2 regions of the Streptomyces sp. NPDC089919 genome follow, and region 2 is predicted to be linked to the other one. Evidence: riboswitches for the same ligand, from Rfam matches in the RefSeq annotation. Region 2 holds a riboswitch; the other holds the start of a gene.
What was found. A riboswitch is a leader RNA that binds a small molecule or an ion and turns the genes downstream of it on or off. The one in region 2 is predicted to bind cobalamin.
Positions count from the first base shown of each region.

Region 1 (6,135 bases), on a different contig from region 2:
AACATCTACTCCTACTGGCAGACCGCCGAGCCGGGCTACTTCGGCCCGTCCGCGAACTTCAACGGCACCGTCTTCGCCGCGCTCGCCCTGGGCGGTGCCAAGACGCAGGCCGGCGGGGTCCGCATACCCCAGTCCCTCACCGACTCGCTGGTGGCCCGCATCCGCGCCAACCAGCACAACGACGGCGGCTGGCAGTACAGCAAGGCCGAGGGCAACCCGACCGCCCTGGCCACCGCCGGCGACGTCGACATGACCGGCGCGGCGATGGCCGCCCTGTGCGCCTCCGGCGTCCCGAACACCGACGCCGACGTCGTCCAGGCGAAGGACTTCCTCAAGGGCAAGCTGGTCAACACCACCGGCGCCTTCAACTCGATGTACGGCGTCAACACCAGCTCCAACGGCTGGGGCGTCGCGGGCCTCAACGCCTGCGGCATCAACGCCCAGACCGGCGACTTCGTCACCCTGGCCGGCAGGACCCCGGTCGACTTCCTCATCGCCAACCAGTACAACCCTGCCGGCGGTTTCAAGTACAAGCCCAGCGACACCGCCCCGAGCGCCTACGCCTCGATCGACGCGCTGCGCGCGGTGGTCGGCGGCGGCTTCACCTCCGCCCCGCCCGTCCCGGTCACCCCGGGCGCGCCGCAGTGGGTGGCCCAGTCGGCCTTCACCTCGGGTACCGCGACCAAGCTGGCGCTCACTGTGGACGACGGCGCCGGCAACCTGAAGGCCTGCGCCGTCTCCATCACGCCGACCGGTACCACCACCACCCTCGGCGACGTCCTGACCGCGGCGATCGGCTCGGCCGCCCCGTCCGGCTGCGTCACCAGCGTCACGCCGTCGTCCGGGACCGGCACCGTCACCGCCGTCAACGGCAAGGCGAACAGCGGCTCGAACAGCTGGAAGGTGAGCGTGGACGGGTCCGCCTTCGCGGGCGCCACCCGCGGCAAGGTCATCAACGTCGGTGACACCATCGCGCTGCGCTGGGGAGCCTGACGGACGGCGGGCGGGGCGGGTCAGCACCGGCCCCGCCCGCACCCTCCCGACGGATCAGAAGGACGTCCAGACGAACGACACCTGGTCGCCCGCGTTCAGCTTGAACTGGCAGCCGCCGACCGGGGTGGGCGTGCCGTTGACGGATATGTTCCAGTAGGCCGAACCGCCGCCGCTGACACCCTTGATGGTGTCCACGGAGAAGTCGTCGAAGGACGCGTACCAGGTGCCGTCCCAGCCGAAGTAGTGGTTCTTGGCCGCGTCGTCCAGGGCCGCGGTCGGGGTCGGCACCTTGGTCGGGTTGGCGCCACCGTTGGTGCCGTCGCACTTGTGGGTACCACCGGTGGCGGTGCTCACGTCGTGGCCCTTGGTCTTGACCTTGCCCTTGAACAGCAGGCCGTCGGGGCCCTGCACGGTGAGGGTGACCTTGACGGCGGCGTTGGTGTTCACCGGCTTGGCGTGGGCGACGGCGGGCGCGGCGGTGAGGCCGGTGAGGGCGAGTCCCAGGGCGGCCGTGGTGACGGCGGCGCGACGGGCGGGGCTCAGGAGCATGGGGTGGCCTTTCTGACCGGTGCGGTCGGCCGATGCGGCCCCGCGACCGGCGCGGCCCACCCCCGTGAGCGTGCTGACGTGGTGTTCCGGCGGTACCGGGCTTCGCTCTGCAGACCGTGACAGTGGAAGCGGATGCTGCCGCGCGGCGGGCATCCCGACTCGCGGCGCAGGTCAGCGCGCCGCACACGGTTGCAGGTCAGCGCCGGATTCCCACCGGCTTCCCCCGATCGCACAGCCATGAAGTTGTCCCCGGCCGGAGCCGGGCAGGGGAATCGTACGGGCCGACGCCGCCGCGGCCAAGTACCCGGCGGATGAACGGCGATGAGCGACCCGAAGCACCCGGCGACCACCGCACTCACCCCAGCCGCCGCGCCTCCGCCCCCGTCACGGGCTCCCCCACCCGTACCCCGTGCAGGACGTGCGCCAGTACCTCAGCGCCGCGGACCACGCGGGGGCCCGGCCGGTTTCGGCGCGGTGTGCGCACCCGGCTCGGCCGGCAGGGGCTCGCGCGGTGCGGCGCCGCTCGGCCCGCTCCCACCTCGGGTGGCGCTCTGGACTTACTAGGACGTCCAACTATATGTTCCTGGCACAAGGTCCGCGGTGCAGGGAAGCCGGTGTGAGTCCGGCACGGTCCCGCCACTGTGACCGGGGAGCGTGCTGCCCTCCACACGCCACTGGCGAGGTCTGCCGGGAAGGCGGGCGGCACGCGGGGATCCGGGAGTCAGGATACCGGCCGCGGGTTGTTCCGTGTTGTCCACGAGGATGGAGCAGACACGCATGGCACCGGTTTGTACCCACGACCCTGGTGATCCGGCGGAGCGTACCCACACCACTTCCGTGCGCTCGTAGTTCCCACGGCTTCCGCAACGGCGCACCCCCATCGGAGTGTCCGCCGCCGGTCCGTCGTGCCATCCCCGGATCCGACCTGACGAGAGCAGGCTCCCATGGTCCGTGAACTCACCCATTTCATCGGCGGAAAGCACACCACCGGCACGTCCGGGCTGTTCGCCGACGTGTACGACCCGAACACCGGCGCCGTCCAGGCCCGCGTACCGCTGGCCGGACGCGCCGACACCGAGGCGGCGATCGCCAACGCCATGGAGGCGCAGGCCGATTGGGGGCAGTGGAACCCGCAGCGGCGGGGCCGCGTCCTGCTGCGCTTCCTCCAGCTCGTCGAGGACGAGCGCGAGGACCTGGCCCGGATGCTGTCGGCCGAGCACGGCAAGACGGTCGCCGACGCCCATGGCGACCTGCAACGCGGCCTGGAGGTGGTCGAGTTCGCCGCCGGGATCCCGCACCTCCTCAAGGGCGAGTTCACCGACAACGCCGGCACCGGCATCGACGTGCACTCGCTGCGCTCGCCCCTGGGCGTGGTCGCCGGCATCACCCCCTTCAACTTCCCCGCCATGATCCCGCTCTGGCAGGCCGCCCCCGCCCTCGCCTGCGGCAACGCCTTCATCCTCAAGCCCTCCGAGCGCGATCCCTCGGTACCGCTGCGGCTCGCCGAGCTGTTCCTGGAGGCCGGCCTGCCGCCGGGCGTCCTGAACGTCGTCAACGGCGGCAAGGAGGCGGTCGACACCCTGCTCGAGGACCCGCGGGTGCAGGCCCTCGGCTTCGTCGGCTCCACCCCGATCGCCGCGCACATCTACGCCACCGCCGCCGCCCACGGCAAGCGCGCCCAGTGCTTCGGCGGCGCCAAGAACCACATGATCGTGATGCCCGACGCCGATCTCGACCAGGCCGTGGACGCGCTCGTCGGGGCCGGCTACGGCTCGGCGGGCGAGCGCTGCATGGCCATCTCGGTGGCCGTACCGGTCGGCGAGGAGACCGCGGACCGCCTGGTCGCCGCCCTCAAGGACCGGATCTCGACCCTGAAGATCGGCCGCTCCGACGACCCGGAGGCGGACTTCGGCCCGCTGGTCAGCCGCGACGCCCTGGACCGGGTCAACCGGTACGTGGACATCGGCGTCACCGAGGGCGCCGAACTGGTCGTGGACGGACGGCCGTTCACGCTCGCCGGGCACGAGAACGGCTTCTTCGCCGGGGCCACGCTCTTCGACCGGGTCACCCCGCAGATGCGCGTCTACCGCGAGGAGATCTTCGGCCCGGTGCTGACCGTCGTCCGGGCCGCCGACTTCGAGGAGGCGCTGCGGCTGCCCAGCGAGCACCCGTTCGGCAACGGCGTGGCGATCTTCACCCGCGACGGGGACACCGCCCGCGAGTTCACCCGCCGGGTCAACACCGGCATGGTCGGCGTCAACGTCCCCATCCCGGTCCCCGTCGCCTACCACACCTTCGGCGGCTGGAAGAAGTCCGGCTTCGGCGACCTCAACCAGCACGGGCCGGACTCGATCCGCTTCTACACCCGCACGAAGACCGTCACCTCGCGCTGGCCCTCCGGGGTCAAGGAGGGCGCGAGCTTCACCATCCCGACGATGGGGTGAGCGCCGTGACCACCACCCTCACCGAGGACCAGCTCGCCCTCGCCGAGGTCACCCTCGACTTCGCCCAGGAGCAGCTGGCCCCGCACGCGGTCGCCTGGGACCAGGACAAGCACTTCCCCGTGGACGTCATCCGCCGGGCCGCCGCCCTGGGCCTGGCAGGCGTCTACGTCCGCGAGGAGCACGGCGGCTCGGGCCTGTCCCGCAGCGACGGCGTCCTCGTCTTCGAGACCCTCGCCACCGGCTGCCCGTCCATCGCCGGCTACCTCTCCATCCACAACATGGTCGCCTGGATGATCGACCGCTACGGCGACCACGGCCAGCGCGACCGCTGGCTGCCGGGCCTGTGCTCGGCCGCCACCCTGGGCAGCTACTGCCTGACCGAACCGGGCGCGGGCTCGGACGCCGCCGCCCTGCGCACCCGCGCCGAGCGGCTGGGCGACCACTACGTCCTGACCGGGGTGAAGCAGTTCATCTCCGGCGCCGGAGCCGCCGGCGTGTACGTCGTGATGGCCCGGACCGGCGACCGCGGACCCGGCGGGATCTCCGCGTTCGTCGTGCAACATGACGACCCGGGCGTCTCGTTCGGCCCGAACGAGCGGAAGATGGGCTGGAACGCGCAGCCCACCCGTCAGGTCGTCCTCGACGGGGTCCGCATCCCCGCCGACCGGCTGCTCGGCGCCGAGGGCGACGGCTTCCGCATCGCCATGAACGGCCTCAACGGCGGCCGCCTCGGCATCGCCGCCTGCTCGCTGGGCGGCGCCCAGAGCGCCCTGGACCGCTCGCTGTCCCACCTCGCCGACCGCGAGGCCTTCGGGGGCCGGCTGCTGGACGCCCAGGCCCTGCAGTTCCGGCTGGCCGACATGGCCACCGAGCTGGCCGCGGCCCGCGCGCTGGTCCGGCAGGCCGCCGAAGCCCTCGACACCGGGGACCCGCTGGCCCCCCGGCTGTGCGCGATGGCCAAGCGCTTCGCCACCGACACCGGCTACCAGGTGGCCGATGCCGCCCTCCAACTCCACGGCGGTTACGGCTATGTGAGCGAGTACGGCATCGAGAAGATCGTCCGGGACCTACGGGTCCACCAGATCCTGGAAGGCACCAACGAGGTCATGCGCGTGATCGTCGCGCGCGGACTCACGGAGACCCTGCGATGACCAACGAGACACCCACCGGCGAGGACCACGTCCTGCTGCACACCGAGGGCCACGCCGGGTACATCACCCTCAACCGCCCCAAGGCACTCAACGCCCTCAGCCACCCCATGGTGCGCCGGATCGAGGAGGCCCTGACGGCCTGGGCGGCCGATCCCTCCGTCGCCCTGGTCGTCATCCGGGGTGCCGGCGACCGGGGCCTGTGCGCGGGCGGCGACATCCGCGCCATCCACGAGGACGCCCGCACCGGAGGCACCGCCTCGGCGGACTTCTGGCGCGACGAGTACCGCCTCAACGCCCTGATCGCCCGCTACCCCAAGCCGTACGTCGCCCTCATGGACGGCATCGTCATGGGCGGCGGGGTCGGCGTCTCCGCGCACGGCAGTGTCCGCATCGTCACCGAACGGTCCAAGGTCGCCATGCCCGAGACCGGCATCGGCTTCGTCCCCGACGTGGGCGGCACCTACCTCCTCGCCCTCGCCCCCGGCGAGCTGGGCACCCACCTGGCCCTGACCGGCGCGCCCGTGAGTGCCGCGGACGCGCTGCTGTGCGGTCTCGCCGATCACTTCGCACCCGCCTCCGCACTACCGGATCTCGCCCGGGACCTGGCCGGCGCCCCCGTCCACCGCGTCCTGGAGCGGTACGTGGCACAGCCCCCGCCGGGCGCCCTGGCCGCCGCCCGCGAGTGGATCGACCACTGCTACGCCGCCGACACCGCCGAGGAGATCGTGGCGCGGCTCCTCGCGTCGGACGTCCCCGCCGCCAAGGACGCGGCCGGCACGCTGCTGGCCAAGTCCCCCACCGCCGTCAAAGTCGCCCTGGCCGCGCTCCGCCGGGCCCGCCGCCTCGGGCCGCTGGAGCGGGTGCTGGAGCAGGAGTACCGGGTCTCCTGCGCGGCGCTGGCCTCCCCCGACCTGGTCGAGGGCATCCGCGCCCAGGTCATCGACAAGGACCGCGACCCGCACTGGTCGCCGGCCACGCTCGAGGACGTCACCCCGGCG
Region 1 covers NZ_JBFBGK010000026.1:70,680-76,814, forward strand. The annotation lists gene AB0O40_RS14090 (hypothetical protein) at 1-993, shown strand, start outside; gene AB0O40_RS14095 (DUF4430 domain-containing protein) at 1,048-1,542, opposite strand; cobalamin riboswitch at 1,669-1,797, opposite strand; cobalamin riboswitch at 2,110-2,295, shown strand; gene AB0O40_RS14100 (CoA-acylating methylmalonate-semialdehyde dehydrogenase) at 2,487-3,986, shown strand; gene AB0O40_RS14105 (acyl-CoA dehydrogenase family protein) at 3,983-5,137, shown strand; gene AB0O40_RS14110 (enoyl-CoA hydratase/isomerase family protein) at 5,134-6,135, shown strand, end outside.
Region 1: another riboswitch for cobalamin. It lies ahead of AB0O40_RS14100 (CoA-acylating methylmalonate-semialdehyde dehydrogenase); the one in region 2 lies ahead of AB0O40_RS13080 (ribonucleoside triphosphate reductase).

Region 2 (22,195 bases):
GGAGTTCGGGGGTGAGGGCGGTGCGCTCGAAGAGCTCGCGGACCTCGTCGACGGCGGCCCACGGGTACGCGGCGCCGAGGGCGGCGGCCTCCTCGTCCAGGACCCGGAGCACGGTGGCCCGGTCGAGCACGCCGTGCCGCAGCCACTGCCAGATCTGCACGCGGGCGATCTCCGCGGTCGCCGCGTCCTCCATCAGGCCGTCCAGGGCGACCGCGCCCTGGCCGCGCAGCCAGGCGTCGAAGTAGCGCAGTGCGACGGCGATGTTGGTGCGCACGCCCTGTTCGGTGGGCGGGCCGCTGATCCGGCGTACGGAGAGCAGGTCCGGGGCCTCGACCCGGACGTCCTCGCGGGTGCGGTCGAGTTGGTCCGGGCGGTCGCCCAGGACTCCGTCGAAGACCTGCCGGCAGACCGGGACCAGGCCCGGGTGCGCGACCCAGGAGCCGTCGAAGCCGTCCTCGGCCTCGCGCTCCTTGTCGAGGCGGACCTTGGCGAGGGCCGCGTCGTTCGCCTCCGGGTCCTTGGCCGGGACGTGGGCGGACATGCCCCCGATGGCGTGGGCCCCGCGCCGGTGGCAGGTGCGGACCAGGAGTTCGGTGTAGGCGCGCATGAAGGGCGCGGTCATGGTGACCTTGGCGCGGTCCGGCAGCAGGAAGTCGGTGCGGTGCCCGAAGGTCTTGATGAGGCTGAAGAGGTAGTCCCAGCGGCCCGCGTTGAGGCCGGCGCTGTGCTCGCGCAGTTCGTAGAGGATCTCCTCCATCTCGAACGCGGCGGTGATCGTCTCGATGAGGACGGTGGCGCGGACGGTGCCCTGCGGGATGCCGAGGAGGTCCTGGGCGAGGACGAACACGTCGTTCCAGAGCCTGGCCTCGTACCGGTTCTCCAGCTTGGGAAGGTAGAAGTACGGGCCGGACCCGGCGTCGAGCTGCCGCCGGGCGCAGTGGAAGAAGTACAGCCCGAAGTCGACCAGCGACGCGGGGAGGGGCCGGCCGTCGAACTCCAGGTGCTCTTCCAGGAGGTGCCAGCCACGCGGGCGGACCATGAGGGTGGCGGGGTGCTCGCCGAGGCGGTACTCCTTGCCCTCGGGGGTGGTGAAGTCGATCCGGCGCTCGATCACGTCCAGCATGGTCAGTTGGCCGCCGATGACGTTGTCCCAGGTCGGGGCGGTGGCGTCCTCGAAGTCCGCCATCCACACCTGAGCACCGGAGTTGAGGGCGTTGACCGCCATCCGACGCTCGGGCGGTCCGGTGATCTCCACCCGGCGGTCCTCCAGGCCCGGGGCGGGCGGGGCCACCCGCCAGCTGCGGTCGGCCCGGATCGCGGCGGTGGCGATCGGGAAGTCCAGCGGGGAGCCGGTGGCGAGCCGGATCGCCTGGCGGCGGCGCTCCTTGAGCAGCTGCTCGCGGCGCTCGGCGAAGGCCTCGGCGAGCAGGCCGACGAAGTCGAGCGCCGCCGGCGTGAGGATCTCGTCGTGGCGCTCGCCCGGCTCCGCGAGGACCCGGACCCGGTGCGTGGTGGCGGTGGTGGACATGCGGTCTCCTGACGAGGGATGACGAGGGGTGGGGCCGGGCCGGACGGAGACGGTCGTCCGGCCCGGGCCTGTCACGGGTGGCCCCGGGGGGGCCGGGCGGGTGGGGTTGTCCGGCGGATCAGGGCCGGACAGCTCCTAGTGGAACTGCTCTTCCTCGGTGGAGCCCGCGAGGGCGGTGGTCGAGGAGGCCGGGTTGACGGCGGTGGAGACCAGGTCGAAGTAGCCGGTGCCGACCTCGCGCTGGTGCTTGACGGCCGTGAAGCCCTGCGCCTGCGCGGCGAACTCCCGCTCCTGGAGGTCGACGTACGCGGTCATGCCGTGCTCGGCGTAACCGCGGGCCAGGTCGAACATGCCGTGGTTGAGGGAGTGGAAGCCGGCCAGGGTGATGAACTGGAAGCGGTAGCCCATCGCGCCCAGCTCCCGCTGGAACTTGGCGATCTGGTCGTCGTCCAGGGCGGCCTTCCAGTTGAAGGAGGGCGAGCAGTTGTAGGCCAGCATCTGGTCCGGGTACTGCGCGTGGATCGCCTCGGCGAACTCGCGGGCCTGGGCGAGGTCGGGGGTGCCGGTCTCGACCCAGATGAGGTCGGCGTACGGGGCGTAGGCCAGGCCGCGGGCGATGACCGGGGCCATGCCGTTGCGGACGTGGTAGAAGCCCTCGGCGGTGCGCTCGCCCGTGCAGAACTCGGCGTCGCGCTCGTCCACGTCGCTGGTCAGGAGCGTCGCGGCGAGGGCGTCGGTGCGGGCGATGACCAGGGTCGGGGTGTCGGCGATGTCGGCGGCCAGGCGGGCCGCGTTCAGGGTGCGGATGTGCTGCGCGGTGGGGACCAGGACCTTGCCGCCGAGGTGGCCGCACTTCTTCTCCGAGGCCAGCTGGTCCTCGTAGTGGATGCCGGCGGCGCCGGCCGCGATCATCGCCTTGGTGAGCTCGAAGGCGTTCAGCGGGCCGCCGAAGCCGGCTTCCGCGTCGGCCACGATCGGGGCGAGCCAGTCCGTGGTGTCCGAGCCGCCCTCGGCGGTGGCGATCTGGTCGGCGCGCAGCAGCGCGTTGTTGATCCGGCGGACCACCTGGGGAACGGAGTTGACCGGGTAGAGCGACTGGTCGGGGTAGGTGTGGCCGGCCTGGTTGGCGTCGGCGGCCACCTGCCAGCCCGACAGGTAGATCGCCTGAAGGCCGGCGCGGACCTGCTGGACGGCCTGGCCGCCGGTCAGCGCGCCCAGGGCGTGGACGTAGTCGAGGTCGTGGAGTTGGCGCCACAGCCGCTCGGCGCCGCGCCGGGCCAGGGTGTGCTCCTCGCGGACGCTGCCGGAGAGCCGGACCACCTCCTCGGCGGTGTAGGTGCGCTCGATGCCCGCCCACCGCGGGTCGGTGGCCCACTTCTGCTTGAGCTGCTCGGCGGCCGCCGTCGTGTTCGTGTCTGCCATGACCGTCACCGTCTCCATGATTCGCTTCGTCTGCCAATGCGCTCACCGCCGACGGCGAGCGGATGGCACTCTGTGCCGTCAGCTGGGGGCGCGGCCGCCGGACCCTGCGGGTGGAACTGAGCAATGTCGCAGGTCAGCCGAGCGGGGATCGCCGTGATCTCCGACGTCAGGGCATGAAGTCGGGTCCGCGCTCACCCTCTCGGCTGCCGGGTCCGGCGGTCGCAGAACTGACTCTGGCAGCGGCACGCAGTGCCATCAATGAGGTACAGATGCCAACTTCTGCGAATCTTCCACGCCGGTTCTGCCAAGGTTGCAAAGGTTGCCGGGGTCTGTATTGCGCATACGCTGGGGCCCGGCGAGGACAAGGAGCCCAGGTGAGCAAGACGTACGCGGGCGCGCGGCTGCGGAGGCTGCGCGAGGACCGCCGGATGAGCCAGGCCGAGCTGGCCCGGGTGCTCGCCATCTCGCCGAGCTACCTCAACCAGATGGAGCACGACTCCCGCCCGCTCACCGTCCCGGTGCTGCTGCGCCTGACGGAGGCCTTCGGGGTCGATCCCGGCTTCTTCGCGGAACGCGACACCAGCCGCCTGGTCGCCGACCTGCGCGAGGCCCTGGCCAACGAGCTGGCCGAGGCCCGGGTCTCCCCCGCCGACCTGGCCGAACTCGCCACCCGGATGCCGGGGGTCGCCGCCGTCCTGCTGGACCTGGGCCGACGCGGCCAACTCCTCGCGGAGCGGCTGGCCGACAGCGCGGACGGCCGGGACGTCGGCCCCGCGGCGCCACGCTCACCGCACGAGGAGATCCGCGAGTTCTTCTACCGACGCCAGAACTACCTGCACGACACCGACCTCGCCGCGGAGGACCTGGCCCGGGAGATCGGCGTCCGGCCGGGCGAGGTGGTGAGGGTGCTCTCCGGCCGGCTCACCGAGCAGCACGGGATCCGCCTCGCCGGCGACTCCGACCGCCTGCACCACTACGACGCCCGGACCCGCGTCCTGCACCTGTCCGGCCGGCTCCGCCCCGGCCAGCAGGCCTTCCGGATGGCCACGCAACTGGCGCTGCTGGAGCACGGGGACGAGCTGGACCGGCTGGCCGCCGAGGACTTCCCGGCCGGCTCCCCCGCCCACGGCCTGGCCAGGATCGGCATCGCCAACTACTTCGCCGCCGCGCTGATCCTCCCGTACCGGCCCTTCCACACCGCCGCCGAGGAATTCCGCTACGACATCGAACGGCTCACCGACCATTTCGGCCTGGGTTACGAGACCGTCTGCCACCGGCTGAGCACCCTGCAACGGCCCAGGCTGCGCGGGGTCCCCTTCTCCTTCGTCCGGGTCGACCGGGCCGGGAACATGTCCAAGCGGCAGTCCGCCACCGGATTCCATTTCTCGCGCGCGGGCGGCACCTGCCCGCTGTGGAACGTCTACGAGGCCTTCGCCGCGCCCGGTCGCATCCACGTCCAGGTCGCCGCCATGCCCGACGGGCAGCGCTACCTGTGGACCGCCCGGGCCGTCACCCGGCACCGCGGCGGCTGGGGCGAGCCGGGCAAGACCTTCGCCATCGGCCTCGGCTGCGAGCTCCGGCACGCCTCCCGGCTCGTCTACTCCGACGGCCTCGACCTCGACAACGCCTCGGCCGCCACCCCCATCGGCATGGGCTGCCGCCTGTGCGAACGCCTGGACTGCCCGCAGCGCGCGGTCCCGCCGCTGGGCCGGCCGCTCGCCGTCGACGAGAACAGCAGCACCTTCATCCCCTACCCGGTGTCGCCGGGCAGGGGATGACGGCGGGTGGCGGGCTACCCGGCGCGGGCCTCCTGCCACACGTGTCCGCGCAGCCCCTGACCGTCCAGCCACGTCCGGAGCGCGGTGACCGCCTCGGCGTCCATCAGCGCGGGGTCGACGGTGGTGCGCAACTGGTGGTCCACACCGGAGTCGAGCAGCAGCCGCAGGCTGCGGCCGGCGGGCGGGAAGGCGCCGCGGGTGCCGGTGATCCGGTCGTAGGCGTCGGGGTGGGCCTTGACGTCGAAACCCACCCAGTCCAGGAGTCCCGCGGACAGCAGTTCCTCGAAGCGGCGGGGGTAGGCGCCGCCGGTGTGCAGGCCCACGCCGAAGCCGAGGTCGCGGGCCGCCCGCGCCGCATCCGCGAGGCGCGGCTGGAGCAGGGGCTCGCCGCCGGAGAAGACGACGCCGTCGAGCAGGCCCCGGCGGCGCGCGAGGTGGTCCGTCACGGCGGACCAGGCGACCGCGGGTGCGGTCCGCGGATCGAGCAGGGCCGGGTTGTGGCAGTAGCCGCAGCGCCAGGGGCAGCCCTGGCAGAAGACCGTGGTGACCAGGCGTCCCGGCCAGTCGCAGGTCGACAGCCGGGACCAGCCGCCGATGCGGATCACGCCGGGACCGCCACCCGCTCCTCGAAGGGGGTGCGCTCGGCGTGCTCGCCCTTCTTGCCGATGTTGAAGGAGGACACCGGGCGGTGGTAGCCCATCACCCGGGTCCACACCTCGCACGGTCCCGCGCAGGTGGGGCAGGTGGCCCGCTCGCCGGCCAGGTAGCCGTGCTCGGGGCAGATGGAGAAGGTGGGCGTCACCGTCAGGTACGGCAGGGAGAACCGCTCCAGGGAGCGCCGCACCAGGCTGCGGCAGGCGTCGGCGGTGGAGACGCGTTCGGACATGTACAGGTGGAGGACGGTGCCGCCGGTGTACTTGGTCTGGAGCTCGTCCTGCCGCTCCAGCGCCTCGAAGGGGTCGTCCGTCCATCCGACGGGCAGCTGCGAGGAGTTCGTGTAGTACGGGTTCGCGGCGGTGCCCGCCTGCAGGATGCCGGGGAAGCGCCGGCGGTCCTCCTTGGCGAAGCGGTAGGTGGTGCCCTCGGCGGGGGTGGCCTCCAGGTTGTAGAGGTGCCCGGTCCGCTCCTGGAACTCGACCATCCGGGCCCGTACGTGGTCGAGCAGCCGTACGGCCAGGGCGTGCCCCTGGGGGTCGGTGATGTCCTGCGCGTCGTGCGTGAAGTTGCGGATCATCTCGTTGATCCCGTTCACGCCGATGGTGGAGAAGTGGTTGCGCAGGGTGCCGAGGTAGCGCCGGGTGTACGGGAAGAGGCCGTCGTCGATCAGCTTCTGCACGGTCACCCGCTTGGTCTCCAGGCTGTCCCGGGCCAGGTCGAGCAGGCGGTCGAGGGCCGCGAGGAGTGCCGGCTCGTCGCCGGCGTGCAGGTGCCCGAGCCGGGCGCAGTTGATCGTGACGACCCCCAGTGAGCCAGTCTGTTCCGCGCTGCCGAAGAGGCCGTTGCCGCGCTTGAGCAGTTCGGTGAGGTCGAGCTGGAGGCGGCAGCACATCGAGCGGATCATGCCGGGGTCGAGCTCGGAGTTGATGAAGTTCTGGAAGTACGGCAGGCCGTATTTCGCGGTCATCCCGAAGAGCCGGGTGGCGTTCTCGCTCTCCCAGTCGAAGTCCTTCGTGATGTTGTAGGTGGGGATGGGGAAGGTGAAGACCCGGCCGGTGGCGTCCCCGGCCGTCATGACCTCGATGTAGGCGCGGTTGATCAGGTCCATTTCGGCCTGGAGGTCGCCGTAGGTGAATGCGGCCTCCTCTCCGCCGATCACGGGGACCTGCCCGCGCAGGTCTTCCGGACAGGTCCAGTCGAAGGTGAGGTTCGTGAAAGGGGTCTGCGTTCCCCAGCGCGAGGGCACGTTGAGGTTGTGCACCAGTTCCTGGACGCCCTGGTACACCTCGGCGTAGGTCATCGCGTCCGCGCGGACGAAGGGCGCCATATAGGTGTCGAAGGAGCTGAAGGCCTGCGCGCCCGCCCATTCGTTCTGGAGGGTGCCGAGGAAATTGACGATCTGGCCGACCGCCGAGGAGAAGTGCCGGGGCGGCGCCGAGTCGATCTGGCCGGGTACGCCGTTGAACCCCTCGGTCAGCAGGGTGCGCAGGGACCAGCCCGCGCAGTAGCCCGAGAGCATGTCGAGGTCGTGGAGGTGCAGGTCGCCCTCCCGGTGCGCCCGCCCGACGGCTTCGGGATACACCTGGTCGAGCCAGTAGTTGGCGACGACCTTGCCCGCGACGTTGAGGATGAGTCCACCGAGCGAATAGCCCTGGTTGGCGTTGGCGTTCACCCGCCAGTCGCTCCGGTCGAGGTATTCGGTCACCGAGTCCACGGCATTGATGTGCGTCACGTCAGCCCTCCCACGAGGCGTCCGGAATGGTCCGTCGCACGGGGCGTGCGACCGGGCGCCGGCAGGTATCGGACTCGGGCCCTTTCCAGGACCCATACCGTTGCGGGGCAGCTCCGGATTCCCACCGGATTCCCTGTTTCCTCGGCCGGGCGCCACCAGGGGCGCGCTCAGGCCGAACCGACGCCGTTCACACTACATACGGAAGTGAATGGAAATGCCCGCCCAACATGTAGTGGTGACCTTGGGCCTGACGATCAGGACTTCGGTCCTGCCGGAGCGGGGCGCAGTTCGCGTTCGAGGGCGGCGAGGGCGAAGGCGTGCGGGGAGGCGTGCTGCCAGCGGGACCGGCCGAGCATGACGTCCTCGGCCAGGCCGCTGAGCATGGCGACGGACCGGACGGTGAACTCGGGGAGGTCCACCTCGGCGAACTGCCCCAGCGACCGGCCCTCCCGGACGATGGCCGCCAGGCGCTCGTCCCAGCCGTCCAGCAGGTCGGTGAGGACGCGCAGGCCCGCTTCGTCGTGGCGCTGGGCCAGTACCTGGGTCCACAGCGCGTAGCGCTCGTCGCCCTGGTGCGGCGGCAGGTAGAAGCGGACGAACAGGTCCAGCTTCTCGGCGGGGGACGCGGCCCGGTCGGCGGCCTCCTGGAAGCGCGCCCACAGGTCCGCCTGGCTCCAGGCGAGGACTTCCAGCAGCAGCCGGTCCTTCTTGCCGAAGTGGTAGAGGATGTGGCCGGTGCTCATCCCGGCCCGGGCGGCGATGTCCGACATCCGCACGGCCCCGGTGCCCTTCTCGGCGATGACGGCGATGGCGGCCCGCATCGCCCGCCCGCGCGCCTCGTCCCCGCTGCGCTGACGCCTCCGGTCGGCCGAGGCCGGGGCCGACGTCTGGGACCCGGACCGGCCGGCGGCCGCCGCCCCGGCGCCGGCCGGCCCGGTCGCACCCTCCGGCGGCAGGGGGCGGTCGGAGGGCCGGGACCCGGTCTCTGGCGTCGGCATGGGCTCACTTTCGGTGACGGAAAATCCGGACCCCAGTCTAGGTTCCAAAAATCTAGATTCCTGATCTAGACTAAAAATCTAGTCAGGACGATGGGGAGCACGGCCGTGTACGCGGTCCGCCCCGACGGCCGGCAGCCCGACTGTTCCACCCAGCCACCCGGAGACACCCTCATGACGCGCGGATTCGATGTCGTGGAGACCTGTATCGCCGACCTGCGCACCGCGCTGGAGAAGGGCGAGACGACCGCCGTCGCCCTGCTCGACGCCTACCTGGCACGGATCGAGGCGTACGACCGCCCGGGCACGGCCACCGCGCTGAACGCCATGGTCGTGATGAACCCCGACGCCCGCGCGGACGCGGAGGCCTCCGACGCCCGCCGCGCCCGCGGCGAGGTGCTGGGCCCGCTGGACGGCATCCCGTACACCGCGAAGGACAGCTACCTCGCCAAGGGGCTCACGGCTGCGTCCGGCTCCCCCGCCTTCGAGCACCTGGTCGCCCAGCGCGACGCCTTCGCCATCGAACGGCTGCGCGCCGGCGGGGCCGTCCTCATCGGCCTGACCAACATGCCGCCGATGGCCAACGGCGGCATGCAGCGCGGCGTGTACGGCCGCGCGGAGAGCCCCTACAGCGCCGACTGGCTCACCAGCGCCTACGGCTCCGGCTCCTCCAACGGCTCCGGCACCGCGACCGCCGCGTCCTTCGGCGCCTTCGGGCTCGGCGAGGAGACCTGGTCCTCCGGCCGCGCGCCCGCCTCCAACAACGCACTGTGCGCCTACACCCCCAGCCGGGGCGTGATCTCGGTCCGCGGCAACTGGCCGCTGGTGCCGACCATGGACGTCGTCGTCCCGCACACCCGCACCATGGCGGACCTGCTCGAACTGCTCGACGTCATCGTCGCCGACGACCCGCACACCCGCGGGGACCTGTGGCGCGCCCAGCAGTGGATCCCGCTGCCCGCCGCCTCGCAGGTCCGGCCCGCCTCCTACCCGGCCCTGGCGGCCGCCGAGGGCGTGCTCGCGGGCAAGCGCGTCGGCGTCCCCCGGATGTACGTCAACGCCGACCCCGACGCCGGCACCAACCCCGAGGGGGGCATCGGCGGCCAGACCGGGCAGCGCGTCGACACCCGCCCGTCGGTCATCAGCCTGTGGGAGGCGGCGCGCCGCGACCTGGAGGCCGCCGGCGCCGAGGTGGTCGAGGTCGACTTCCCCGTCGTCTCGAACTACGAGTCCGACCGCCCCGGGGCGCCCTCGCTGCTCACCCGCGGGCTGGTCGCCCGCGAGTACCTGACCTTCGAGATCGAGGACCTGTCCGCCTGGGCGTGGGACGACTTCCTGCGCGCCAACGGCGACCCGCAGCTGTCCAGCCTGGCCGAGGTCGACGGCGCCCGGATCTGGCCCAAGCAGGAGGGCGAACTGCCCGACCGCTACGAGGGCTTCGACGACACGATCGGCGACTACCCGCGCTTCGTGCGCGAGCGCCCGTACGCCTCCCTCGCCGAGATGCCGCACCTCGAGGACGGGCTGCGCGGGCTCGAGGAGACCCGCCGCGTCGACCTGGAGGTGTGGATGGACGGGCTGGGCCTGGACGCGGTGGTCTTCCCGGCGGTCGCCGACGTCGGCCCCGCCGACATGGACGTGTCCGAGGCCTCCGCCGACCTCGGCTGGCGCAACGGCGTCTGGGTCGCCAACGGCAACCTGGTCCCCCGCCACCTCGGCATCCCTACGGTGACCGTGCCGATGGGCACCATGACGGACACCGGCATGCCGGTCGGCCTCACCTTCGCGGGCCGCGCCTACGACGACAACGCCCTGCTGACCCTCGCCGCGGCCTTCGAGCGCACCGGCAGCCGGCGCACGGAACCGCTGCGCACGCCGCGCCTGACGGTCGGCTGACCTGACGACCGGCCCGGCGCCCGCCCCGATCGTCTACAGTGCAGTAGACCGTCTACTGGGTTGTAGTCGGACGGGCCGCCGTCGCGGTGGTCCGCCGCCGTGCCCGGCGGACCAGCGCGCACCAGATCGGAACGGCACCTTGACCATCGGCTACGACGGCTCCGGCATCGACGGCAACGCGTACGTCGAGGTCGTCGACCTCGCCCACCGCGCGCCCGGCTGGCTGGACGCCGCCGTCGCCGCCTGGTCGCTCTACGGCCTGGGGCTGTTCGCCGTACTGATGGCGGCGGCGTGGTGGCGGGCGCGGCGGGCCGGGTCCCCTTCGGCCGTGACCGCGCTCGCGGTCCCGCTGATCACCCTCGCCGGCTTCGGCGCCGATCTGCTGCTCAAGCTCGCGGTCCGGGAGGACCGGCCCTGCCGGAGCCTGCACGTGGCCGTGCTGGAATCCTGCCCGGCCCCCGGGGACTGGTCCTTCCCCAGCAACCACGCCGCGATCGCGGCCGCCGCGGCGGTCGCCCTGCTGTTCGCCTCCCGACGGCTCGGGGCGATCGCCCTGGTGGCCGCGGTGCTGATGGCGGCCTCCCGGGTCTGGGTCGGCGTGCACTACCCCCACGACGTCCTGGCCGGGTTCGCGGTCGGCGCCCTGGTGGCCGCCACCCTCGGATGGGCGGTCCGGCTCCGGCAGGACGCCCTGGCCGACCGGCTGGGCCGCGGGCCCCTGCGGTTCCTGCTGACCGCACCGTGAGGCCGGCCCCGCCCGATCGCGGTGGTGCGCGGTGACCGGCCGCGTCCTCGTGGTCGAGGACGACCACCCCTTGCGGAGCGTGCTCCTGAGGGGGCTGCGCGAGGAGGGCTTCGACCCGGTACCCGCGGCGGACGGCGCCGCCGCCCTGCGGCTGGCCACGAGCCCCTTCGACGCGGTCGTGCTGGACGTGGGGCTGCCCGACGCCGACGGCCGGGACGTCTGCCAGGCCCTGCGGGCCGCCGGCTTCACGGCGCCGGTGATCTTCCTGACCGCGCACCACCACCTCACCGACCGCCTGGCCGGCTTCTCCGCCGGCGGGGACGACTACCTGGCCAAGCCCTTCCACCTCACCGAACTGGCGGCCCGGCTGCGCGCCGCCCTCCGGCGGGCCGGGCCACCGCCCCCGGCCGCGGCGGGCGGCCTGGTCCTCGATCCGACGCGCTTCACGTGTACCGCGAGCGGGGATCCCGTCGGCCTCACCCCGACCGAGTTCCGACTGCTCGCCGCGCTCCTCGCGGCAGCCGGCTCCCTGGTCTCCCGCCGCGAACTCCGGCGGGCCGGCTGGCCCGAGGGGGCGCAGGTCAGCGACAACACCCTCGACCAGTATCTGAGCCGGCTGCGCCGCAAACTCCGCGCCGCGGGCAGCGACCGGACCATCAGCACCAGCCGGGGGATCGGACACGGCTTCCGATGACGGCCCCCACCCCCGCCCGGCGCCCCCTGACCCTGCGCGGCCGGCTCTCCCTCACGGCCCTGGCCATCGCGGCCCTGCTGATCGCCGTCCTCGTCGTCGCCTTCAACGGCATCGTGCGCCACCAGCTGGACCAGCGGGCGGACGACCACCTGCGCACCCGTGCGGCCGCGGTCGCCTCCACCGTGGACACCACCGGCCGCCGCGCCCGGGTCGTGGAAGTGCCCAACGACGACGCACTCGACTCCGGCGTGTGGATCTACGCCGGCACCCGGCGGCTGGAGTCCCCGCCCTCCGCCGCCGCGGACGGCCCGCTCACCCGGGTCGCGGACGCCCTGGCCGCCGCCCCCCGTCCGCACTGCGCCACCGCCGCCCACCGCGACCCCGTCCGGCTGTGCGCCCTGCGCGTTCCCGGGCACTCCCCCGCGACGGTGGTCGCCGCCGTCGGCCTCGTCCCGTACCGGACCTCGGCGGACACGGTGCTGCACGCCACCCTGGCCCTGGGCGCCGCCATGCTCGTCCTCACGTACGCGCTGACCCGGCTCGCGGTGCGGCGCGCCCTGCGTCCCGTACAGGCCATGACCGAACAGGCCACCGCCTGGAGCGCGCAGGCCGGCGACGACCGGTTCGGCACGACCGCCCGGCCCGCCGAACTGGCCGCGCTGGCAGCGTCGTTGGACGCGCTGCTCGACCGGATCCGGGCCGGGCTGCGGCACGAGCAGCAGCTGACCCGGGAGCTGTCGCACGAACTGCGCAACCCGCTCGCCCGGATCGTGGCCGAGCTGGACTGGTGGCGCAGCCGCCCCCGCACCCCGGACGAGACCCGCGCAGCCCTCGCGGTCGTCGACGACGCCGCGGCCGCCATGCGCGGGATCTGCGACACCCTCCTCGACGAGGCCCGGGGGGCGGCCGCCACCCATCGGGGCCCGTCCGACGTCCACGCCACGCTGCTCGCCCTGGCCGGCCGGACCACCCCGCCGCCGGCGGTCGTCCTCCGGATCGAACCCCCGGTGCGGCGCCTGACGGCCGCGGCGCCCGCGGCGGTCGTCGAGCGGGCGGTCGGCCCGCTGGTCGAGAACGCCCTGCGGCACGCCCGGTCCCGCGTGACCGTGACCGCGGCCCCGGAGGGGACAAGGGTCCGCATCGAGGTCACCGACGACGGGCCGGGCGTGCCCGGGGACTTCGTCGCTGAGCTCTTCACGCCCGGGCGGCGCGCCGATCCCGGTGACGGGCACGCCGGGGCGGGGCTGGGGCTGGCACTGGCGCGGCGGCTGGCCCGGTCGGCCGACGGCGAGGTCCAGCACGACCCGGCACACGGGGGCGGTGCCCGCTTCGTGGTCACCCTTCCCGGCGGCTGACCCCCGCAGCCCACGCCGGTCCGGGAACACCCCGTATCGTGTCTACAGAACAGTAGTCGTCCGGCTCGGCAGCCGGCGCTCATCGGCGAGGGGACCCATGACGGACATCGAGGGCGAGCGCAGACCTGCCGGTGAGCTGGAGTCGAGCGTGCTCGCCGCGCTCTGGGCGGCCGGCAGCCCGCAGACCGCCGCCCAGGTCAGGGCCGCGATACCCCAGGAGCTGGCCCGCACCACGGTCGCCACCCTGCTGGGGCGCCTGTGCGACAAGGGGCTGGTGGGACGTGAGCCCAGCGGCCGCGGCTTCGCCTACCACGCCGTCCAGGACGCGCACGGCCTCGCCGCCCGTCGCATGCACCGCGAACTCGACGCCGGCACCGACCGGGACCGGGTGCTCGCCCGCTTCGTAGAAGGGCTCGATCCGCACGACGAGGCCGAGCTGCGCCGCCTCCTCCAGGAGGACCGGCCGTGATCCTGCTGCTGGTGGCCCCGCTGCTGCTGCCCTGGATCCTGCCGGTGCTCGCCCGGCGGACCGTCGACCGGGTACGACCGGACCTCGCCCTCCCGGCGGTCACGCTCGCCTCGGCGGTACTGGCCCTGGGCACGGTCGCCTGCCTGGGCGCCCTGCTCCTCCCCCTCGCCCTCCGAGTGCCGGCCCTCGCGGGGCTCGCGCACCTGCTCCACCCGCTCCAGGCGGGCCCGGCGGCCCTGGTCTCCGGCGCCTCGACGGTGGCCGGCGGCGCGCTCGCGGTGGCCGCGATCGCCGGGGTCCGCGGGATCGCGTCGGAGCTGACGCACTGGCGGGCGGCGCGGCGGCTGGTGGCCGGGGTGCCGGCGGCCGGCGGGCTGTGCGTGGTCGACGACGAGCGGCCCGATGCCTTCGCGCTGCCCGGCGGCCGGCGCCGCTCGGACCGGGTGGTGGTGACCGCGGGCATGCTCCGCGCCCTCGACGCGGGCGAGCGCGAGGCCCTGCTCGGCCACGAACGCGCCCACCTGGCCGGCCGCCACCACGTCTTCCTGGCGCTCGCACGGCTCGCCGGCTGGTGCCACCCGGCGCTGGCCGCCGTGGTCCCGGCCGTCTCGTACGCCGCCGAGCGGGCGGCCGACGAGGCCGCCGCCCGGGCCTGCGGGGACCGGCGGCTGGCCGCCCGCGCCATCGGCCGGGCGGCCCTGGCCGCGACAGACCACCGCAAGGGCCTGCGGGTACCGGCAGTCGCACCCCGCGGAACCACCGGGCCGGTACCGGCCCGGGTCAAGGCCCTCTTCACCCAGGCGCCGGTACGCCGCTCCGCCCCCGCGCTGCTGGCCATGGCCCTGCTCTGCACGACCGCGGCCGCCTCCTCGCTCGGCGGCGCGGTCTGGCTGCACCGGGGCGTGGAAGTGGCCCAGGGCGAGCACCCCGGCGACTGAACCTGCAGGCCCCGGCGCCCGCGGCCGGTCGTACCCGGGTCAGCCCAGCGTGGTGAGGAGGGTGTCGAGCGCCTTGACCTCGCTGGCCCGGTCGGGGTCGGCCGCGCGTACCGCTTCCAGGACCGCGTCGATCTCGCCGTCCAGGAAGCCCCAGGCCTGTTCGTTCTCGGGCTCGAGGGTGGACTGGTCCTCGTCCCAGGCGCTCTCCAGGTCGGTGGCCCGCTTCTTCGCCGCCTTCGGGTCTCCCGCTTCGACCTTCGCCAGGGTGTCGGCGGTGAGGGTGCGGAACTTCGCGATCTCGGCCGGCGGGAACGGCGCGGTCGCCTCCCGCGGCGTGAGGTGGGTGCTCACCGGTGCCGGGCCGTCCTCCTCGGGGGCCGCAGCCGCGTGCGGCTGCTGGTGCGCCCACACCAGGAGCGCCACCGCCGCCGCCGACACGAGGGCGTAGTAGACGAGCATGCCGCGCTCGCGCGCCGCGTTCGGGGCCCGGCGACCACCGCCGTCCCGGGCCTCGATGACGTCGCGGCGGCTGTAGGTGAGGTAGCAGACCGTGGCGAGGATCGCGGCCAGGAAGAGCACGCTCGTCACGGCGGTGCCCAGGCCCAGGCCGCCCTCGGCCCGGGGCGCGCCGAGCCAGTCGCCCAGGTTGGCGCCGAGCGGGCGGGTGAGGACGTACGCCAGCCAGAAGGAGAGCACCGGGCCGGCGCCGAGCCGCCAGCCGGCCAGGATCGCGGCGATCAGGCCGAGCGGCAGGAGCACGGAGACGCCGGCGGTCCAGCCGGTCAGTTCCAGGGTCCAGTCGCCGGTGGCGGTGCCGAGGGCGAATGTGACCAACACCGCGAGCCAGTAGAAGAGTTCGCGGGGGCGGGTGGTGATCGTGTGCACCGACAGGGTCCGCTCGCGCAGGTACCAGGCGCCGAAGACCACGGCCAGCAGCCCGGCGAAGGCGGTGCTGCTGACGGCGAGGGGCACGCCCTGGCTGTCGGTGAGGATGTCGGTGTACAGGGTGCCGGTCACGCTGACCACCACGACGGTGAGCCAGTACACGAACGGCACGTAGCGGGCCGCGCTCAACTGCCAGGCCAGGACGGCCGCCAGCACCCCGGTGAAGATCAACGCGGTGTTGGTCAGGCCGACGCCCAGGGTCATGTCGATCCAGTCGGCGAAGCTCTCGCCGACCGTGGTGCAGAGGATCTTGATGATCCAGAACCAGACGGTGACCTCGGGCACCTTGTTCAGCATCTGCCGGGTGGGTGCGTGGGCTCCGGGGACCGGCCGGCGGAGCCCGGGACTGTCGGACGTGTGTGGGGTCATGCGGCCGACTGTGCCGCCGGGAACCTGAACGCATCCTGACCGTCTGCACGGGGGCACCTGCTCCGTCGCACTTCCGGTCCAGCGCCCACGACGACCACGGCGCGGCCGGGGCCGCGCCGCTCGGGTCGTGCCGGTCTCAGCCGCCCAGGGCGGTGTTGCTCGTCAGCGTGCCGGTGGTGCCGTCGACCGTCACCACGTGCCGCACCCCGTCGGGGCCGAGGACGACGACCCGCCAGGCACTCCCGCCGCCCTGGGCCGTGACCGGGGCCAGCGACTCGACCTTGCCGTCCTTCACGGCCGCGGCGGCCTTGTCCAGGGCGTCGGCGGCGGCGAGCGGGGGCAGCGGGGCCGGGGCCTTCCCACCGGCGCGGCCGGGGAAGCCGTCGCCGCGCGGGCCGCGGCCCTCGGGCCGGACCGGCCGGCCGTCACGGCCGTCGGCCTCCGCCCGGGGGCCGTCACCTCGCCCGCCGGCCTCCGCCCGCGGACCACCACGCCACTCGTGGCCCCCGGCGAACACCGCCCTGCGCATGCCCCGCCCGTCCTCGTGGTGGTGGATCGCCGCCGCGGCCGCGGCGCCGCCGACGACCACCACGGCGGCCGCACCGGCCACCGCCCACCGGGTTCTGCGGCTGCCGAACCGGCGCCGGGCGGGCGGCTTGCCCGCCGCCGGGCCCGCGCCGTCCTCGTGCGTCCGCTCCTGCGCCCCCTCGGCGCCGACGGGCTCGTCCACGGATTCGCTCACTGCGTCCACCCCTGACTCGTGGCGGCGCCCGGATCCGGTGCCCGGGCGTCCGGGCACAGCATCGCGGGGGCGTGCTGAAGGGACGCTGAAGACCTGAAGACGCCTTCAGCCCGGTGCCGCGGCCGTTCGGCGGCGTGCCACCCTGGGGGCATGCGCGTACTGGTGGTGGAGGACGAGCGCCGGCTGGCCCTGGCGCTCCGGCACGGTCTGACGGCCGAGGGGTTCAGCGTGGACGTCGCCCACGACGGCCTCACCGGTCTGGCCAAGGCCACCGACCACTCCTACGACGTGGTGGTGCTGGACATCATGCTGCCCGGCCTCAACGGCTACCGGGTGTGCTCGCGGCTGCGGGCCGCCGGCAGCGACGTCGGCATCCTCATGCTCACCGCCAAGGACGGCGAGTGGGACGAGGCCGAGGCGCTGGACACCGGCGCCGACGACTACCTCTCCAAGCCCTTCTCCTTCGTGGTGCTGGTCGCCCGGCTGCGGGCCCTGGCCCGCCGCATCGGCAGCCGGGCGCCGCGGCGCACGGTGCTCGGCGACCTGGTGGTCGACTCCGCGGCCCGTACCTGCGCCCGCGGGGGCGTGCCCATACCCCTGACCCCGCGCGAGTTCGCCGTGCTGGACCACCTCGCCCGGCGGGCCGGGGAGGCCGTCTCCAAGCGCGAGATCCTGGCCGAGGTCTGGGACGGCCATCCGGACAGCGATCCCAACACCGTCGAGGTGCACGTCAGCGCCCTGCGCCGGAAGATCGACGCCCCCTTCGGGCGGGCCGCGGTGCAGACCGTGCGGGGCGCCGGCTACCGGCTGGCGGCCGACGGTGGCTGAGCCGTACCCGGCCGGCCCCGCGCCGGAGGTCCCCGCCCGGGGGACCGGGGCCGGGCCGCGGGTCCGTCGCCCGCGGGCCGCGGCCCTGTTCCGCCGGCTGGCGCCGCACTCGGTCCGCGCCCGGACCACCCTCGCCGCCTGCGCGAGCGTGGCGGTGGTGATGGTCGCCGCCTCGGCCGTGGTCCTGATGCTGCTGCGCACCAACCTGGAACGCACCGTGGAGCCCGGGGTCCGCCAGCAGGCCCGGGCCCTGTCGCGGCTGGCCGCCGACGGGCGGCTGGCGGCCCGGCTGCCCCTGGGGCCCGGTACCGACTTCATCCAGGTCGTGGACGGCCGTGGCCGGGTCCTGGCCCGGAGCGAGAACCTGGCCGGCCGCCCCGCCCTCGCCCCGTCCGGCCCCCGCCGCGGCCACCGGACGTACAACCTCGACGCCCTCGGCGAACAGCACCACCAACGCGTCACGGCCGTCACCGCCGACACCCCCGACGGGCCGGTCACGGTCCTGGTCGGCGCCTCGCTGCGGACCGCCGACGCGGCCGAGGACCTGACGGGGGTGGCCCTGGCCGTCGTCAGCGCCCTGCTGGTCTGCACCGTCGGCTTCCTGACCTGGCGTACGACCGGCCGCGCGCTGCGGCCGGTCGAGGCCATCCGGGCCGAGGTGGCCGCCATCGGCGACCGCGAGCTGGACCGCCGGGTGCCGGCCCCGCGCGGCGGGGACGAGATCGCCCGCCTCGCGGACACCATGAACGCCATGCTCGAACGGCTGGAGGAAGCGGGCGCCCGGCAGCGCCGGTTCATCGCCGACGCCTCCCACGAGCTGCGCAGCCCCCTCGCGGTGCTCCGTACCCAGCTGGAGGTGGCGCGCACCCACCCGGATCCGGAGGTCCGGGAGGACCTGGTCGCGGGTGCGCTGGAGGACACCGAGCGGCTTCAGGCGCTCTCCGCCGACCTGCTCCTGCTGGCCCGCCTGGACGTCTCCGGGCAGCGCCGCGCCGAGGACCCCGTCGACCTCACCGCCCTGGTACGGGCCACCGTCGCGGGCCGACCCGCCGACGCCCGCACGGTCACCCTGCACGCACCCGGGCACGTCACGCTGCACGGCAACGCCCTGTGGCTGGGGCGGCTGTTGACCAACCTCCTCGACAACGCCCAGCGGCACGCGCGTGGTTCCGTCACCGTGCGGCTGGCGGAGGACCCCGTGACGGGGGACGCCGTCCTGGACGTGGCGAACGACGGTCCGCCGGTCGCCGCCGCGGACCGGGAGAGGATCTTCGAACGGTTCACCCGGCTCGACGACGCCCGCAGCCGCGACGAGGGCGGCACCGGCCTGGGCCTCTCCATCGCCCGGGACATCGCCGCCCTGCACGGCGGCACGATCACCGTCCTGGACACCCCGGACGGCACCGTCTTCCGCACCCGCCTCACCCGCGGCGCGCCGGCCTGACCGCAGGCGGACGATGCGGCACGGCCTCGGGTGTCAGACCGCGCCGTGGGCGATCAGGCTCTGGGCGCAGTCCAGGACGGTGCGGCGGGCCGGGCGGGGCTGCCAGCCGAGGAGGGTGCGGGCCTTCTCCGTGCTGTGGCGGTTGCGGCGGCCCAGGGCCGGGGTGATCTCCCGCAGCGAGGGGTCCTTGAAGCGTGCCACCAGGCGGACCGCGAAGTCCGGGATCTGGCGGGTGGAGACGCGCCGCCCCTGCTCGCCGAGGCCGTCGCGCAGGGTGCGGGCCATGTCGGCCATCCACAGGAACTCGCCGGTGGCGAGGAAGCGCTGGCCCGCCGCGGCCGGGGCGGTCATGGCCCGGATGTGGACGTCGACCAGGTCGCGGACGTCCACCACCTCCAGGCCGATGCGCGGTACGCCGCTCATCCGGCCGGAGAGCATGCGGGCGACGATCCCGACGGAGCCGAGGTTGTCCGCGGTGAGCACGGGGCCGAACACGGCACCGGGCAGCACGGTGGTCAGTTCGGTGGGGCCGTCGTACTCCGCCATGAAGTCCCAGGCGGCGCGCTCGGCCAGGGTCTTCGAGCGGCGGTACGGGATCAGGGTGGGGTCCTCCGGGTCCGTCCACAGGGTCTCGTCGGTGATTCCTTCGGTGGCGTACGAGGACGGGCTCGCCGCGTTGGCCGCCGAAGTCATCACCACGCGCCGGACCCGGGCGGCGGTCGCCGCGCGCAGCACGCGCAGGGCGCCGTCGCGGGCCGGGCCGATGAGGGCCTGGGGGTCGTCGGAGGCGGCGCCGAGCGGGGAGGCCACGTGCAGGACGTGGTCGACGCCCTTCATGGCCTCCTCCCAGCCCTCGTCCGAGGTGAGGTCGGCGATCGCGAAGGTCAGGCGGCCGGCGGGGTCGACCTCGGTCGAGACGGCCTCGGTCACCGCCTGCTCGCGCCCCGGCGAGCGCACGGTGGTCCGTACCTCGTAGCCGCGCTTGAGCAGTTCGGCGATGCACCAGCCCCCGATGTAGCCGGTCCCGCCGGTGACCAGGACGAGTTCGGACATGGCTGACCTCCGCGGGGCGTAGGGGGTGTGCCAGAATGAAACGGAGGGGTCTCCGTTAAGCACTTCCAACGTAACGGAGGGGCCTCCGCTTGACAAGCCGACACGATTGGACGCCGCCGCCGTGACCCCACCGCCCGCCAAACGGACCCGCAAGGACGCCCTGGACAACCGGGAGCGCATCCTGACCGTCGCCCGCGAGGCGCTGTCCGAGTCCGGCTCCGCGTCCCTGACGGCGATCGCCCGGGCGGCGGGCGTGGGCATCGGCACCCTCTACCGGCACTTCCCGACCCGGGAGGCGCTGGTCATGGAGCTGTACCGGCACGACATCCAGCTGTTGATCGACCGGGCCCCGGCCCTGCTGGACGGACACCCGCCGCTCGACGCCCTCCGGCTCTGGTTCGCGGAGGTCGCGCGCTACGGGCAGCTCAAGTTCGGGGTGGCCGAGGTCATCCACGCGGCGACCGACGGCGGCCACAACGACACCTACTACCAGCCCTTCGTCCAGGCCATCGACCTGCTGCTCCGCGCCGGCGCCGAGGCCGGCGAGCTCAAGCCCGGGGTCGACCCCGAGGACGTGCTGCTCCAGCTCAGCGTCCTGTGGCGGATCGACCCCGCCCAGGGCGGCGACCAGCGCGCGGCCCGGATCCTGGCACTGATCGTGGACGGCCTGCGCAGGCCGGCGGCGTAGGCCCGCGGACCCGGGGCGCTGCGCCCCCGATGCACGGCGTCATGTTGATGATTTCATCAACAGCATCGACCGGCTCCCTTGATGATGGAAATCTCAAGGTTGATAGTTTCATCATTCTGACGTCAGCCTCCGAAACGAGCCGCACATGAGCGTCGAACAGCGTGACCCCGCACGCATCCCCGTCGTCATCGTCGGCGCCGGTCCGGTGGGGGTGCTGGCCGCGCTGCTGCTGGCGCGGCGCGGGGTGCGGAGCCTGGTGCTGGAGCGGCACCGGGAGGTGTACCCGCTGCCGCGCGCGCTGGTCGTCGACGACGAGGTGCGCCGGGTGCTCCAGGCCGCGGGCGTCGGCCCCGGGTTCGACGCGATGACCCGCCCCGGCAGGGGACTTCGGCTGCTCGACGCCCGGCACCGGGTGATGGCCGAGTTCCGCCGCTCCGAGCAGGGGCCGCACGGCTACCCGCAGACCGGCATGTTCGAGCAGCCCGCCCTGGAGCGGCTGCTGCGCGAGGCCCTGGCCGCCCGGCCGGAGTGCGAACTGCGGGGCGGTGCCGAGGTGATCGCGGTCGAGCCCGGCCCGGCCGGCCCGGTGCGCGTGACCTACCGGGACGGGGACCAGGAACGCCAGCTGTGGGCCGACGCGGTGCTCGGTTGCGACGGGGCCAACAGCCTCACCCGCCGGGCCGTCGGAGCCGGTTGGGAAGACCTCCGCTTCGAGGAGCGGTGGACCGTCCTGGACGTGCGCACCCCGGCCCGGGTCCGCAGCTGGGAGGGGGTGGACCAGGTCTGCGACCCCCGGCGGCCGGCGACCTTCATGCGGGTCGGCGAGGACCTGTACCGCTGGGAGTTCCGCCTGCCGGACGGTCCGCGGACGCCGGTCCGGGAGCTGGTCGCGCCCTGGCTGCCGCCCTCGTACCGCGGGGAGTTCGAGGTGGTCCGGGAGCGGGAGTACACCTTCCAGGCCCGGGTCGCCGACCGGTGGCGCAGCGGACGGGTCTTCCTGCTCGGCGACGCCGCCCACCTCATGCCGCCCTTCATCGGGCAGGGGCTGTGCGCCGGCCTCCGGGACGCGTACAACCTCACCTGGAAGCTCGCCCGGGTCCTCCAAGAGGGCGCCGACGAGCGCCTGTTGGAGACGTACGAGAGCGAGCGCAGGCCGCACGCCCGGCACGTGATCCGGCTCGCGGTCGCCATGGGCTGGGCGATGACCGGCGGACAGGACCGCGCCGCGGCGCTCCGCCGGGGCCTGCTGGCGGCGGCCTGCCGCATCCCGGCGCTGACCGAGGCGGCCGGCCGCGACCTCAGCCCGGCCCTGGCCCGCGGGCCGCTCGTGGGGCGGCGGACCCGCCGCGGCAGCCGGCTCCCGGGCACGCACTGCCCGCAGCCGTGGGTGGACCGGGACGGGCGGCGGACCCGCCTCGACGACGTGCTCGGCGACGGTTTCACCGCCCTGACCGCCGCCGACCCCGCGCCCTCGGTGCGGGCGAGGCTGCGCGGCCTCGGCGTCCCGGTGCTCCCCGTGGCCGGCCTCCGCGACGACGGCACCCTGGCCGCGTGGCTGCGGCGGGGCCGCGCCGACGCCGTGCTGCTGCGCCCCGACCGCGTCGTCCTGGACGTGGTCCCGGCCGGCGGCCGGGACTTCACCGGCGCCGCCGGCTGGGCACCCCTGCTGTGCACCACCCGCCGGCCGGACGGGAGTTCGGTACCCGCCCCTTAGGGGGCCCCGGCCGATCCGCCAACTCCGCAGCACACCCATGGCGTCCGTCCGTCGCGACGCGACGCCCCGTACCGGGAGGACCGCACCATGCCGAAGGAACCGCTCGCACCCGCGCCCCAGTACACCCCGCCGCCTGCGCGCGTCCGCGCGGGCATGGACCGGGCCGTGGAGCGGCTGGCCGAGGTCGACCGGCTGGTGGCGCA
Region 2 covers NZ_JBFBGK010000024.1:9,493-31,687, forward strand. The annotation lists gene aceB (malate synthase A) at 1-1,528, opposite strand, end outside; gene aceA (isocitrate lyase) at 1,664-2,950, opposite strand; gene AB0O40_RS13070 (short-chain fatty acyl-CoA regulator family protein) at 3,325-4,728, shown strand; gene AB0O40_RS13075 (anaerobic ribonucleoside-triphosphate reductase activating protein) at 4,743-5,333, opposite strand; gene AB0O40_RS13080 (ribonucleoside triphosphate reductase) at 5,330-7,117, opposite strand; cobalamin riboswitch at 7,160-7,314, opposite strand; gene AB0O40_RS13085 (TetR/AcrR family transcriptional regulator) at 7,372-8,115, opposite strand; gene AB0O40_RS13090 (amidase) at 8,287-10,008, shown strand; gene AB0O40_RS13095 (phosphatase PAP2 family protein) at 10,148-10,753, shown strand; gene AB0O40_RS13100 (response regulator transcription factor) at 10,785-11,447, shown strand; gene AB0O40_RS13105 (HAMP domain-containing sensor histidine kinase) at 11,444-12,802, shown strand; gene AB0O40_RS13110 (BlaI/MecI/CopY family transcriptional regulator) at 12,900-13,271, shown strand; gene AB0O40_RS13115 (M48 family metalloprotease) at 13,268-14,209, shown strand; gene AB0O40_RS13120 (hypothetical protein) at 14,249-15,523, opposite strand; gene AB0O40_RS13125 (hypothetical protein) at 15,660-16,265, opposite strand; gene AB0O40_RS13130 (response regulator transcription factor) at 16,416-17,093, shown strand; gene AB0O40_RS13135 (ATP-binding protein) at 17,086-18,537, shown strand; gene AB0O40_RS13140 (NAD-dependent epimerase/dehydratase family protein) at 18,571-19,590, opposite strand; gene AB0O40_RS13145 (TetR/AcrR family transcriptional regulator) at 19,712-20,278, shown strand; gene AB0O40_RS13150 (bifunctional 3-(3-hydroxy-phenyl)propionate/3-hydroxycinnamic acid hydroxylase) at 20,424-21,992, shown strand; gene AB0O40_RS13155 (alpha/beta hydrolase) at 22,080-22,195, shown strand, end outside.